Regions from separate parts of the Bacillus sp. CZDM1 genome, predicted to be linked through region 2. Evidence: riboswitches for the same ligand, from Rfam matches in the RefSeq annotation. Region 2 holds a riboswitch; each other region holds the start of a gene.
The links. A riboswitch is a leader RNA that binds a small molecule or an ion and turns the genes downstream of it on or off. The one in region 2 is predicted to bind cyclic di-AMP.

Region 1 (3,285 bases), on a different contig from region 2:
ATTGAAAGAGGTCCGGATGGCCATTTCCCATTGCAAATCCTTCACCAACACTCAGAAGCATTTCTTTGTCATTCATTCCATCACCGAATGCAATAGCATTTTCCTTCTTAAATCCAAGGTGCTTCAGGACATATTGAACACCAATGCCTTTATTGACTTGATCTCTAATCACGTCATAACAATGAAGCATACCTTCAAGATTTACTTGTGATAAGTGGATTTGATCTTCATGTTTATATAATGCAGTATCCTTTGTTTTTAAATTGATCAAGGTCATTCCGAGAACTTCATAATCGTTTGATGGTGAATAGGAGTCATTTTTATGTAAGTGAAACTTTTCTATAAATTCTTTTACACCATCTGCTTCTATATCAGAAAATATATTTTGGTCTTTCGTATACAAAACAAGTTCATGTTGATTTTTTTTCGCAATATCAATAAATTGTTTGACACTTTCCTTGTTCATTGGCTCTTGAAATAGGTCTTTACCTTGATAAATGGCAAATGCACCGTTATACCCAATGAGGGAATGGACATTTAACTCTTTCGCAAGTTCCCTGATTTCATGTAAAGGTCTGCCAGTGGCTAAAAAAACCTCAATTCCTTTTTCTTGAACCTGACGAATTGCATTGATCGCAGTATCCTCGATGGTATCATCCGGCTTAATGATGGTTCCATCAATATCTAAAAATAAAACCTTATAATCAGACATTAAACCTCTCCTTAAATTAGGTATATTCTTTCAGTTTATCATGTTTATTTAAGAGATAAAACATACGGACTGAGGAATACTAGGTAAAACTGGCTTGGAAAAAAAGGGAGGCTTTACTGCATGTTAAAACTAGTAGTTCTTCTTCTTCTTCTCATTTGCTTGCCTGACCAAGTTTTTTCACAGCAAAAGGTACCTATCTTAGTTTATCATTCCATTGATAATTATTCCGGTCTAGGGTCCAAAGAGTTATTTGTAACTCCCGAGAATTTCGAAAAGCAAATGATCTATTTGAAAAATCAGGGATATACGTTAGTAACATTCGAACAGTGGAATCAACTTGGTAAAATAAAGAAACCTATTTTTCTAACCTTTGATGATGGGTATAAAAATAATCGTAACGCTTTTGAGATTCTCCAGAGGTTAAAGGATGAAACTTTTAAGCCAAAAGCAACTTTTTTTGTAATATCGGATTTTGTCGGTAATGTAAATCGGTTAAATATTTCAGAATTAAGAATGATGTCGGACTCTGGTGTTATTTCTGTTCAGTCGCATACAGCTACACATCCAGATTTGACAAAGTCAGAAAATCTCCACTATGAATTAAAAGGATCGAAGGAGAAAATAGAAAAGATAACAGGGAAACCTGTCATTGCCCTAGCCTATCCATATGGAAGTTATAATGAACGTACAGCTTCAGAAACGAAAAAGTTTTATTCATTTGGATTGACGACAACACCAGAAATTTATTCGAAAAAGGATATCAAAAACGAGGATTTTTACCTGCCGCGACTGTATGTTAAGTATTCAACCAATTTAAAAGAATTCGCAAAATTAATTACAAAATAAAAAAGGGACAAAGTTGTCAAATATCGATGAAACATGAGCAAACACTAGAGAAATCATTGTTTTTATTTAAAATTGGAGATTAGGCAGTTAATTTAGGCGAATATCACTCTTTACAAGTAATCAGGTTGAGGATAAAATTATCGTCATAATCAATATTAAATTAAATATTTCGGCCAAAACCCATCAAAATGGGTACGGAGGAACCAATTTATTGGGGCTAATTCTACTATTGTAGAAGGGATGAGAATTTCTTTCGCCATCCTACCCGTCAGCTAACTTCGTCGGCTAAAGCGAAGGAGGTCATGGACCGCCAAGTACAGGGGCTTTTTTGTTTTGATTAACACTTTAAGCAGCTTGATTTACTGTTGGTCTTTTATTATGCCTATTTTAGGGAACAGGTGAAGAAAATGACATTAAAAGATTATTTAACAAAGCTAAAGATAGGTTTGCCAAAAACAATGGTCCATTTGGATAAGAAGGTATACGAAGCCGGAAGTGTTATTAACGGTACCATTGAGATAACAGGCGGCCTGTTAAAAAATAAAATAAAAAGATATGATATCGATCTAGTAGGGATTGATTCCCAGGCATTTGTAGAAGAAATAGTAAATAGTCATTCCGTTTTCTGTTCTTTTGAGTGTAGTCCAAACCAGACTGGAAAAATTTCGTTCTTAATCAATGTTCCTGACGATATTAAAAAAAATCAAGAAACTTTTAACTATTCTTTAATCATTAATATTGATTTAGGAAATGCAAACAATATTACGCAAAATGTCCCAATTATGATAGATGCCGTTTCTTAGTATGTATCTATTAAACTAGTTATTTAATGTAAATCGGAACATTATCCTATTTATTGATATAGCATTGTAAACTACTAGAAATTAGGCTGTAAACAATCACCGTTATAATGAAGGTAACATTAGACTTTATTAGGCGGGTGCAATGATGGAAGACACAATGGTTAAATCCTATTTACAGAAATCACTAGAAGAGTGGAAGGATGATATTTCATCAGTCCTTATCGAAATTGATAAAGAATATGAAGAAGTGGCACAAGAGTTAAAGGTATATTCTTACAAATACGGGATTACCAAGCAAGTCATTCAATCAACGGTGAACGAAGAAATTATTGAAAGTATACGACAGAGGTATCATAAACCGTTTGAGGAAAGTTATAACCAATTAAAAGAGTATATAAAAGACCTAGAAGAGAAGCAGCGAGTTTTTCACATGTTTGTTCAAAAAATTGATGAAGTGAATCGTAAGGAATCTGCAAAGAATCCTATTTAATTATAAAGGATAACAGTCTGGTCCAAATGGATCAGGCTTTTTTTGTCGGCAAGTGAAAAAGCTTTGCATATAGTAATTAACACAGATTCTCACAGAGAGGTGTTGAAGCATGATTACTGCAAGGATCGGAAGTAAGTGGTATACACTGCCGGACAATCTTGAGGAATATTTTCAAAAATTTCGGTCTCAGGTTATCGGCAATCATCAGGAATTTGACTCGCCGTACGGAAGAAAACCTATAATATATGCTGATTGGACGGCAAGCGGAAGATTATTTCGACCAATTGAACAAAAGGTTTCAGAGGTATTGGGTCCTTTTATGGCCAATACTCATACGGAATCAAATATTACGAGTTTAATGATGACGGGTATCTATAATCAATCAAAAAAAATCATCAAGGAACATGTAAATGCCAATGATTTCGACGCTGTCA
Region 2 (3,285 bases):
GCAGGTTCGTCGGCATTTATTCTTAGTTGTTCACCCATGGCCTCATAATGCTTTCTAATTCGGTAAAAAACGATAACAATGACAGGCAAAAATACCAATACCGGCCAAACCTGGGCGAACTTAGTTAAAAAGAACATAATGGTAACAATAAAGCAAATCACTGCACCTAAGGTATTAATAAATAGCTTAGCCTTCCAGCCTTGAGGCTTTTCACGAAGCCATTTTAACATCATTCCCGTCTGTGACAACGTAAAAGGAATGAATACTCCAACCGCATATAGTGGTATTAAGTGCTCAGTTTGACCTTTAAAAAATATAATTAGGAGGATGGAAGCTAAACCTAGGACTAAAATTCCATTTGAATATCCTAACCGGTCTCCTCTTATTTTGAACATTCTTGGGATAAACTTATCGTTTGCTAAATTTACTGCCAGCAAAGGAAAAGCTGTATACCCTGTGTTGGCGGCAAGTATTAAAATCAAAGCCGTAGTCCCTTGAATAAAGAAATACATAAAATTCCGCCCAAATGTTTGCTCTGCAATTTGTGAGACTACTGTAACCGTTTCATTTGGCCTAATTCCATAATAATAAGCTAAAAATACAATTCCAGAAAATAATACAGCAAGTAATCCGCCCATTGCTGCTAATGTTTTTGCAGCGTTATTTGGGGCTGGATCTTTAAAGTTCGGAATTGCATTCGAAATCGCCTCAACTCCTGTAAGTGCTGAACTTCCTGAAGCGAAAGCCCTTAAAAGCAGAAATAAAGAAATCCCAGCAATAGGTGTACCAACAGGTGTATGCAATTCCGCTGGAACCTGACCTGTTACGATATTGTACATACCTACACCAATCAAAATGAATAAAGCGAGGACGAATAAATATACAGGATATGCTAAAATAGAAGCAGACTCTGTTACACCTCTTAAGTTTAATGTTGTAATAAATAACACAAAGACAATCGCTATACCCACATTATGGTCGTGTAGTGCTGGAAAGGCTGATGTTATGGCATCCGTTCCAGCTGAAACACTAACTGCTACCGTTAAAATATAGTCAACAAGTAGAGAACCTCCCGATATCAGCCCATAATTCACACCCAAATTTTCCTTTGATACTACATAGGCTCCTCCGCCATGAGGGTAGGCAAAAATAATTTGTCGATAGGATAAAATTAACGCCAATAATAAGATTAAAACCCCGATTGCGATTGGAATGGAATACCAAAAGGCAGCCGCACTAATAGTCACCAACACAATCAGGATTTGTTCCGGTCCATACGCAACCGATGATAAAGCGTCAGAGGAAAGAATTGCCAACGCTTTTGTTTTATTGAGCTTTTGTTCCCCTAATTCTGTTGACTTTAAAGGTCTGCCAATTAAAAATCTTTTGACTGAAGAAACCACTTTTTCCACTCCCGAGAAACCATAAATTGTGAATAACTTTCTATTACCTTATTAAATTGTCAAAAATGCACAAAAAAATGCCCACAAGTCAAAGTAAATAGACCTGTAGACATATATGCTCTGTCAACAAGCTCCACCTTCCTTCTCATTAACGCTTACGAGGTTAGCTGTCGGATTCGGGCCATTGAGTAGCCCTACCTATTAAAGGATTCACCCCTTGGATATACTATCCATATGAATGGTTCCCCCGCACCAATTGGTCTCAGCGATTTAGAAATATGAAACTGTGATTATCATACTCCTGTGTTTATCAAATGTAAATTAAAATTTTTAAAAGAAAAATATGATTGGAGAAATTTATGTCTAAAGAGAAAAAGCCGTTATTGACTGATGAATTTTTAGATGAACTTGCAAAAGAAATCAATGAAATATACGGTCCTCCGGATGAACAAAATAATAATACAAAGAATGATGAAAAAGATAATTAATCCACCATTCCATATTTCCGTATAACAATGGTACACTTGTCCAAATTGTTAGAATCGCTCACATTTTAAAGACAAACTCGATGATTAGTACATATAATAACGTATCCAGGATTTATGGTTGGGAGGAATATAAATGGATAATGTTATTCTGCTATCGAGAAACACCACTAACAGTGGGATATTGACTCTTCATCCCAAATTAGCAGAATCAATGGGAATTACTCAAATTACAGCTAGAAAGATCAGATTTGGAGCAAAAACCTATCAATCTATTGTAGAAATTTCTGATGAGCTACCCTTGAATGGGGCAAGCCTATCTGAAGATATTTTGGACATGCTGAACATACCTCAGCATTGCAGTCTTGAAATTAAGCAGCATGGAAACGAAATACAAATAGGACCCTTTATAGGTTTACTTGCTGGTTATTATCAAAGCTCCATCAAGAAATACCTTGAACAACTACGAGATTATGTTTTCCTTTATCATGAGATTAAAGGTGCAATACTTGTCTTTTCTCTTGACCATGTTGATAAAATCAATCATACAGCCAAAGGATATCTTTATAATCCACGAACAAAACAATGGGAAGAAGGTACCTACCCATATCCTTCAGCTATTTTTGTGATGACATCTTCTGTAAGCTCTGCGTGGATACAGCATTTCAAATCAGTCATTGGCGATGTCATTTTTAATGATTTCTTTCTATCTAGATTGAGTATTCACAAGAAATTAGCAAATTCAATTGGTGTAAAATGTTACCTGCCCGATACGATTCTTTATGGTTCTCCTCAAGATCTGTACTACTTTTTAAAGAAATTCCCTAATTTAACAGTTAAACCACTTAATAACGCAAATCGTTCAGTCATAAGAGTATACTTAAAAAACTCGAACTCACTCGTTATATCTAATCTGAGAACCTTGGAAACTAAGAGTTTCAAATTTAATAGTCGGGATCAAGCCTATTCCATTTTTAAACAATATTTTAAAGATGGAGAATATTTGATTCAGGAATCGATTGATGTAACAGGTTATCGAACGATGTCAATTCGAATCATTACTGTTAAAGATCAAACAGGTCAGTGGAAGGCTATGGGCTTGTTTACCCGAGGAGATCAATCTGGAGAGAATGAAGGTAAACTAATGCCTTTGGTTAAATTTCAAAAAGAGATGGTATCAGATTTCTTGCAGCAAAGTGATTTGTATGCATCCCTGACCTATCAGGAATTAACCCATATTGCTATTGACACAGTCAAAGAAATTGAGAGCATGGGGGTGCATTTTGCGAATGCAGCTGTAGATATAATAATTGGAGAATTAGGCGATATCTGGATTTCAGAAATCGATTACTTCAATCCCTCACACGAAATAGCACTAGTCGCAGGTTATCCGAACC
Region 3 (3,285 bases), 230 kb from region 2:
AAAACGGAGTTACATACCTGGATTCGTCTGTTTATGGCATGGGTCGTGCTGCTGGTAATTGTAACACAGAACTACTTGTTAGCTACATTCAAAAACCAAGCTATGAACTTAAGCCAGTACTTGAAGTGATTGAAAAGCACATGTTAGACATGCGTCAAAAGTGGGAGTGGGGTTATATTATTCCGTATATGATTTCTGGTGTTCTTAATGAACATCCCCGTGTCGCCATGGCTTACCGCGATAGCGACAATCGTGATAAATTCGTCGATTTTTATGATAAGGTAACATCCCCCGAAGCCTCCATTGCAACAGCAATGAAATAGGTAAGATTGAAAAAAGTACCTCTCTTGAGAGGTGCTTTTTTTGTCTTACCTAAAGACCGTATAACATGCAATTGTAAGGTAGCAAAAAATCTTTGCGTGAACACCTTTTTAAACATTGCTATGCAAAATATTTTGGCATAGGCAAAGAAATTTTGCGGTAATTCCATTTAAAAGAATTATAAAATCTATATTTCTAATGGAAATCATCTTGGCACACTTATTGCATTATAAAAGAACAAGATATAAAACAATATTATGTTGTCAATGGTGAAAATCAGTAAAAGAAAAAACTGATTCTATTTATCAGTAATTTTCAGAAGGTTCAGTTTTAAAAATAAAAAAATGAAGTGAGGAATAATTATGTGGGTCATTACGGTGCATTTAGAAAAGAATATTCAAATGTTTGAGTTCGATAATCAAGAGGAAGCAAGAGCCACTTACAAGAGTATAAAAGGGTGTAAATATCTCAGTGAAGTGATTTACTATAATGATTTTGATATAGTTGAATCACATTATTAATCCGATTTTTCCAATTTTCAGAAGTATTGACAGTGTATATAGGGGAGTTTAGATTATTTTATATTTTTGAAAAAAAGTATTTTACTTTTCTTAAGATAACAACTATTATAATATTGAAAATAGTTTCAAATTTCTAAATCGCTGAAACCATTTAGGCACGGGGGAACCATATGGATTTAATCAATCCAAGGGGTGAATCCTTTTTAAGGTAGGGCTACTCAGTAGGCCCGAATCCGACAGCTAACCTCGTAAGCGTTTATGAGAAGGAAGATGGAACTTGTGACACGATTATTTAGTGTCTACAAGTCTATTTCTCATGACTTGTAGACACTTTTTTTATTTCTTAAATAGATTTTCTACTCCTAGGGGGATTATTTATTTTCAAAAGGTAATAGCCTACATATGTTTGAAACCGCTTTCTATAAAAAATGAAAGGACTGAAGCAAATGTTACCAGAACGTGAAGTAGAAATATTCCAGCAATCTGTAGATCGACAAAATGAACAGACATTAAAACGCGAGTTAAAATCTAGGCATTTAACAATGATTTCAATCGGAGGGGCAATTGGTACTGGACTGTTCCTTAGCAGCGGGACAGCAATCAGCACAGCCGGCCCTGGAGGAGCTTTACTTGCATATACCATAGTTGGCGCAATGGTCTTTTTTATCATGACGAGTTTAGGGGAAATGGCTGCATTTATGCCAGTTAGTGGTTCATTTAGTACATATGGGACAAAATTTGTAGACCCAGCATTTGGTTTTGCGATTGGATGGACCTACTGGTTTAGCTGGGCGATGACCATTGCTGCTGAATTAGCCGCCTCAACCATGATCATGAAATTTTGGTTTCCGGATAGTCCTTCCTGGGTATGGAGTGCATCATTTTTAGTACTTATATTTCTATTAAACTATTTATCTGTTAAGGGATATGGGGAAGGGGAATATTGGCTATCCTTAATTAAAGTATCAGCGATTGTACTATTTATTATTGTTGGTGTTCTGATGATTTTCGGCATTATGGGAGGAGAAGCAGTAGGGTTTAAAAACTTTACAGTGGATAATGCTCCTTTTTCAGGTGGTATTTTAAGTGTTTTTGTTATATTTATTGCAGCAGGTTTTTCTTTCCAAGGTACGGAAATTGTGGGCGTTACGGCAGGAGAAAGTGAGGATCCAGCCAAAAATGTACCAAAGGCAATTAAAAGTGTTTTCTGGAGAATCCTGATTTTTTATATTTTGGCGATTGCTGTTATTGGGCTTCTTATTCCATATACCAATCCGAATTTACAAAATGATAATGTGATGGTAAGTCCATTTACCCTTATTTTTGAAAAGGCTGGGATTGCCTTTGCAGCTTCAATTATGAATGCGGTTATTTTAACTGCGGTATTATCAGCGGGTAATTCTAGTTTATATGCTTCAACACGCATGTTGTATTCGATGGCGAAGTCGGGACAAGCACCTAGGATTTTTGGACAACTTAACAACCGTGGAGTTCCCGTTGCAGGTATTATTCTAACCTGTGCTATAGGTGCGCTTGCCTTTTTGGCTTCCTTCTTCGGTGATGGTATGGTCTATATATGGTTAATGAATGCAATCAGTATAACAGGATTTATTTTCTGGCTAGGTATTTCCATCAGTCATTATCGATTCCGAAAAGCTCTTATCGCTCAAGGGCATTCTCTAGACAAGTTACCATATAAGGCAAAATGGTTTCCGATTGGACCAATTTTCGCGATTGCTTGTGGAATTATCGTAATAGTAGCTCAAAATTTCCAAGCCTTTCTTGCCGACCAGATTGATTGGGGCGGAGTTGTAGCAGCTTACTTAGGTATTCCGTTCTTCCTTAGTTTATATTTTGGATATAAATTGATTAAGAAAACGAAAGTGGTTAAACTTGAGGAAGTTGAGTTTGACTTTGATAAAAAATATCATTAGACGATAACGTGGTTATTGTTGAAGATGGAGAGAATATTCAGGCTCTTGGGAATGGTCCCAAGAGCCTGTTTCATTAGGAACACATTCATTAATAATTACAAAAAAGTATCTTTCTATTTTTGGGTAGTGAAATTCGAGATTTCTAGTTCTTATATCTTACTTATACTAATTTCCAAGAGTTGTATGTTATAATTCTATCAAATCAGACTATTAAAGCAAGGAGTGAAAATAATGATAATTCGAAGTAAAGCGGATGTGGAGCAGTTTTGCGAGAGGTTTGGTGAGCTGGCAAGTTGGGATGGTTCGAAGTACTACATTGCCGTACAAGATGAAGTAAACAGCGGTACCCTTACATTTATGCAATATCCAGATGGCACACTGACTGCACATCGGAAATATCAAACGTTTTGGGACATACATGAGCTTCCGGTTGATAGTAAAGATATATGGCGGTATAGGAAAGTTTTAAATCGTTACTTGAAAAATATTAATAATTAGGGAAGGTGACT

Region 1: it holds a riboswitch for cyclic di-AMP, as region 2 does, so the genes downstream of both, ACY3XC_RS00270 (sporulation protein) here and ACY3XC_RS11350 (APC family permease) in region 2, are expected to answer to the same signal.
Region 3: it holds a riboswitch for cyclic di-AMP, as region 2 does, so the genes downstream of both, ACY3XC_RS12450 (amino acid permease) here and ACY3XC_RS11350 (APC family permease) in region 2, are expected to answer to the same signal.

What each region holds. Positions count from the first base shown of each region.
Region 1 is NZ_JBUESO010000001.1:48,501-51,785, reverse strand. It holds gene ACY3XC_RS00280 (Cof-type HAD-IIB family hydrolase) at 1-712, opposite strand, end outside; gene ACY3XC_RS00275 (polysaccharide deacetylase family protein) at 833-1,558, shown strand; cyclic di-AMP (ydaO/yuaA leader) riboswitch at 1,720-1,860, shown strand; gene ACY3XC_RS00270 (sporulation protein) at 1,966-2,361, shown strand; gene ACY3XC_RS00265 (hypothetical protein) at 2,507-2,851, shown strand; gene ACY3XC_RS00260 (aminotransferase class V-fold PLP-dependent enzyme) at 2,961-3,285, shown strand, end outside.
Region 2 is NZ_JBUESO010000004.1:231,044-234,328, forward strand. It holds gene ACY3XC_RS11350 (APC family permease) at 1-1,403, opposite strand, end outside; cyclic di-AMP (ydaO/yuaA leader) riboswitch at 1,541-1,681, opposite strand; gene ACY3XC_RS11355 (hypothetical protein) at 1,763-1,891, shown strand; gene ACY3XC_RS11360 (YheC/YheD family protein) at 2,025-3,285, shown strand, end outside.
Region 3 is NZ_JBUESO010000004.1:457,665-460,949, reverse strand. It holds gene ACY3XC_RS12460 (aldolase catalytic domain-containing protein) at 1-323, shown strand, start outside; gene ACY3XC_RS12455 (hypothetical protein) at 684-842, shown strand; cyclic di-AMP (ydaO/yuaA leader) riboswitch at 972-1,112, shown strand; gene ACY3XC_RS12450 (amino acid permease) at 1,289-2,776, shown strand; gene ACY3XC_RS12445 (hypothetical protein) at 3,008-3,274, shown strand.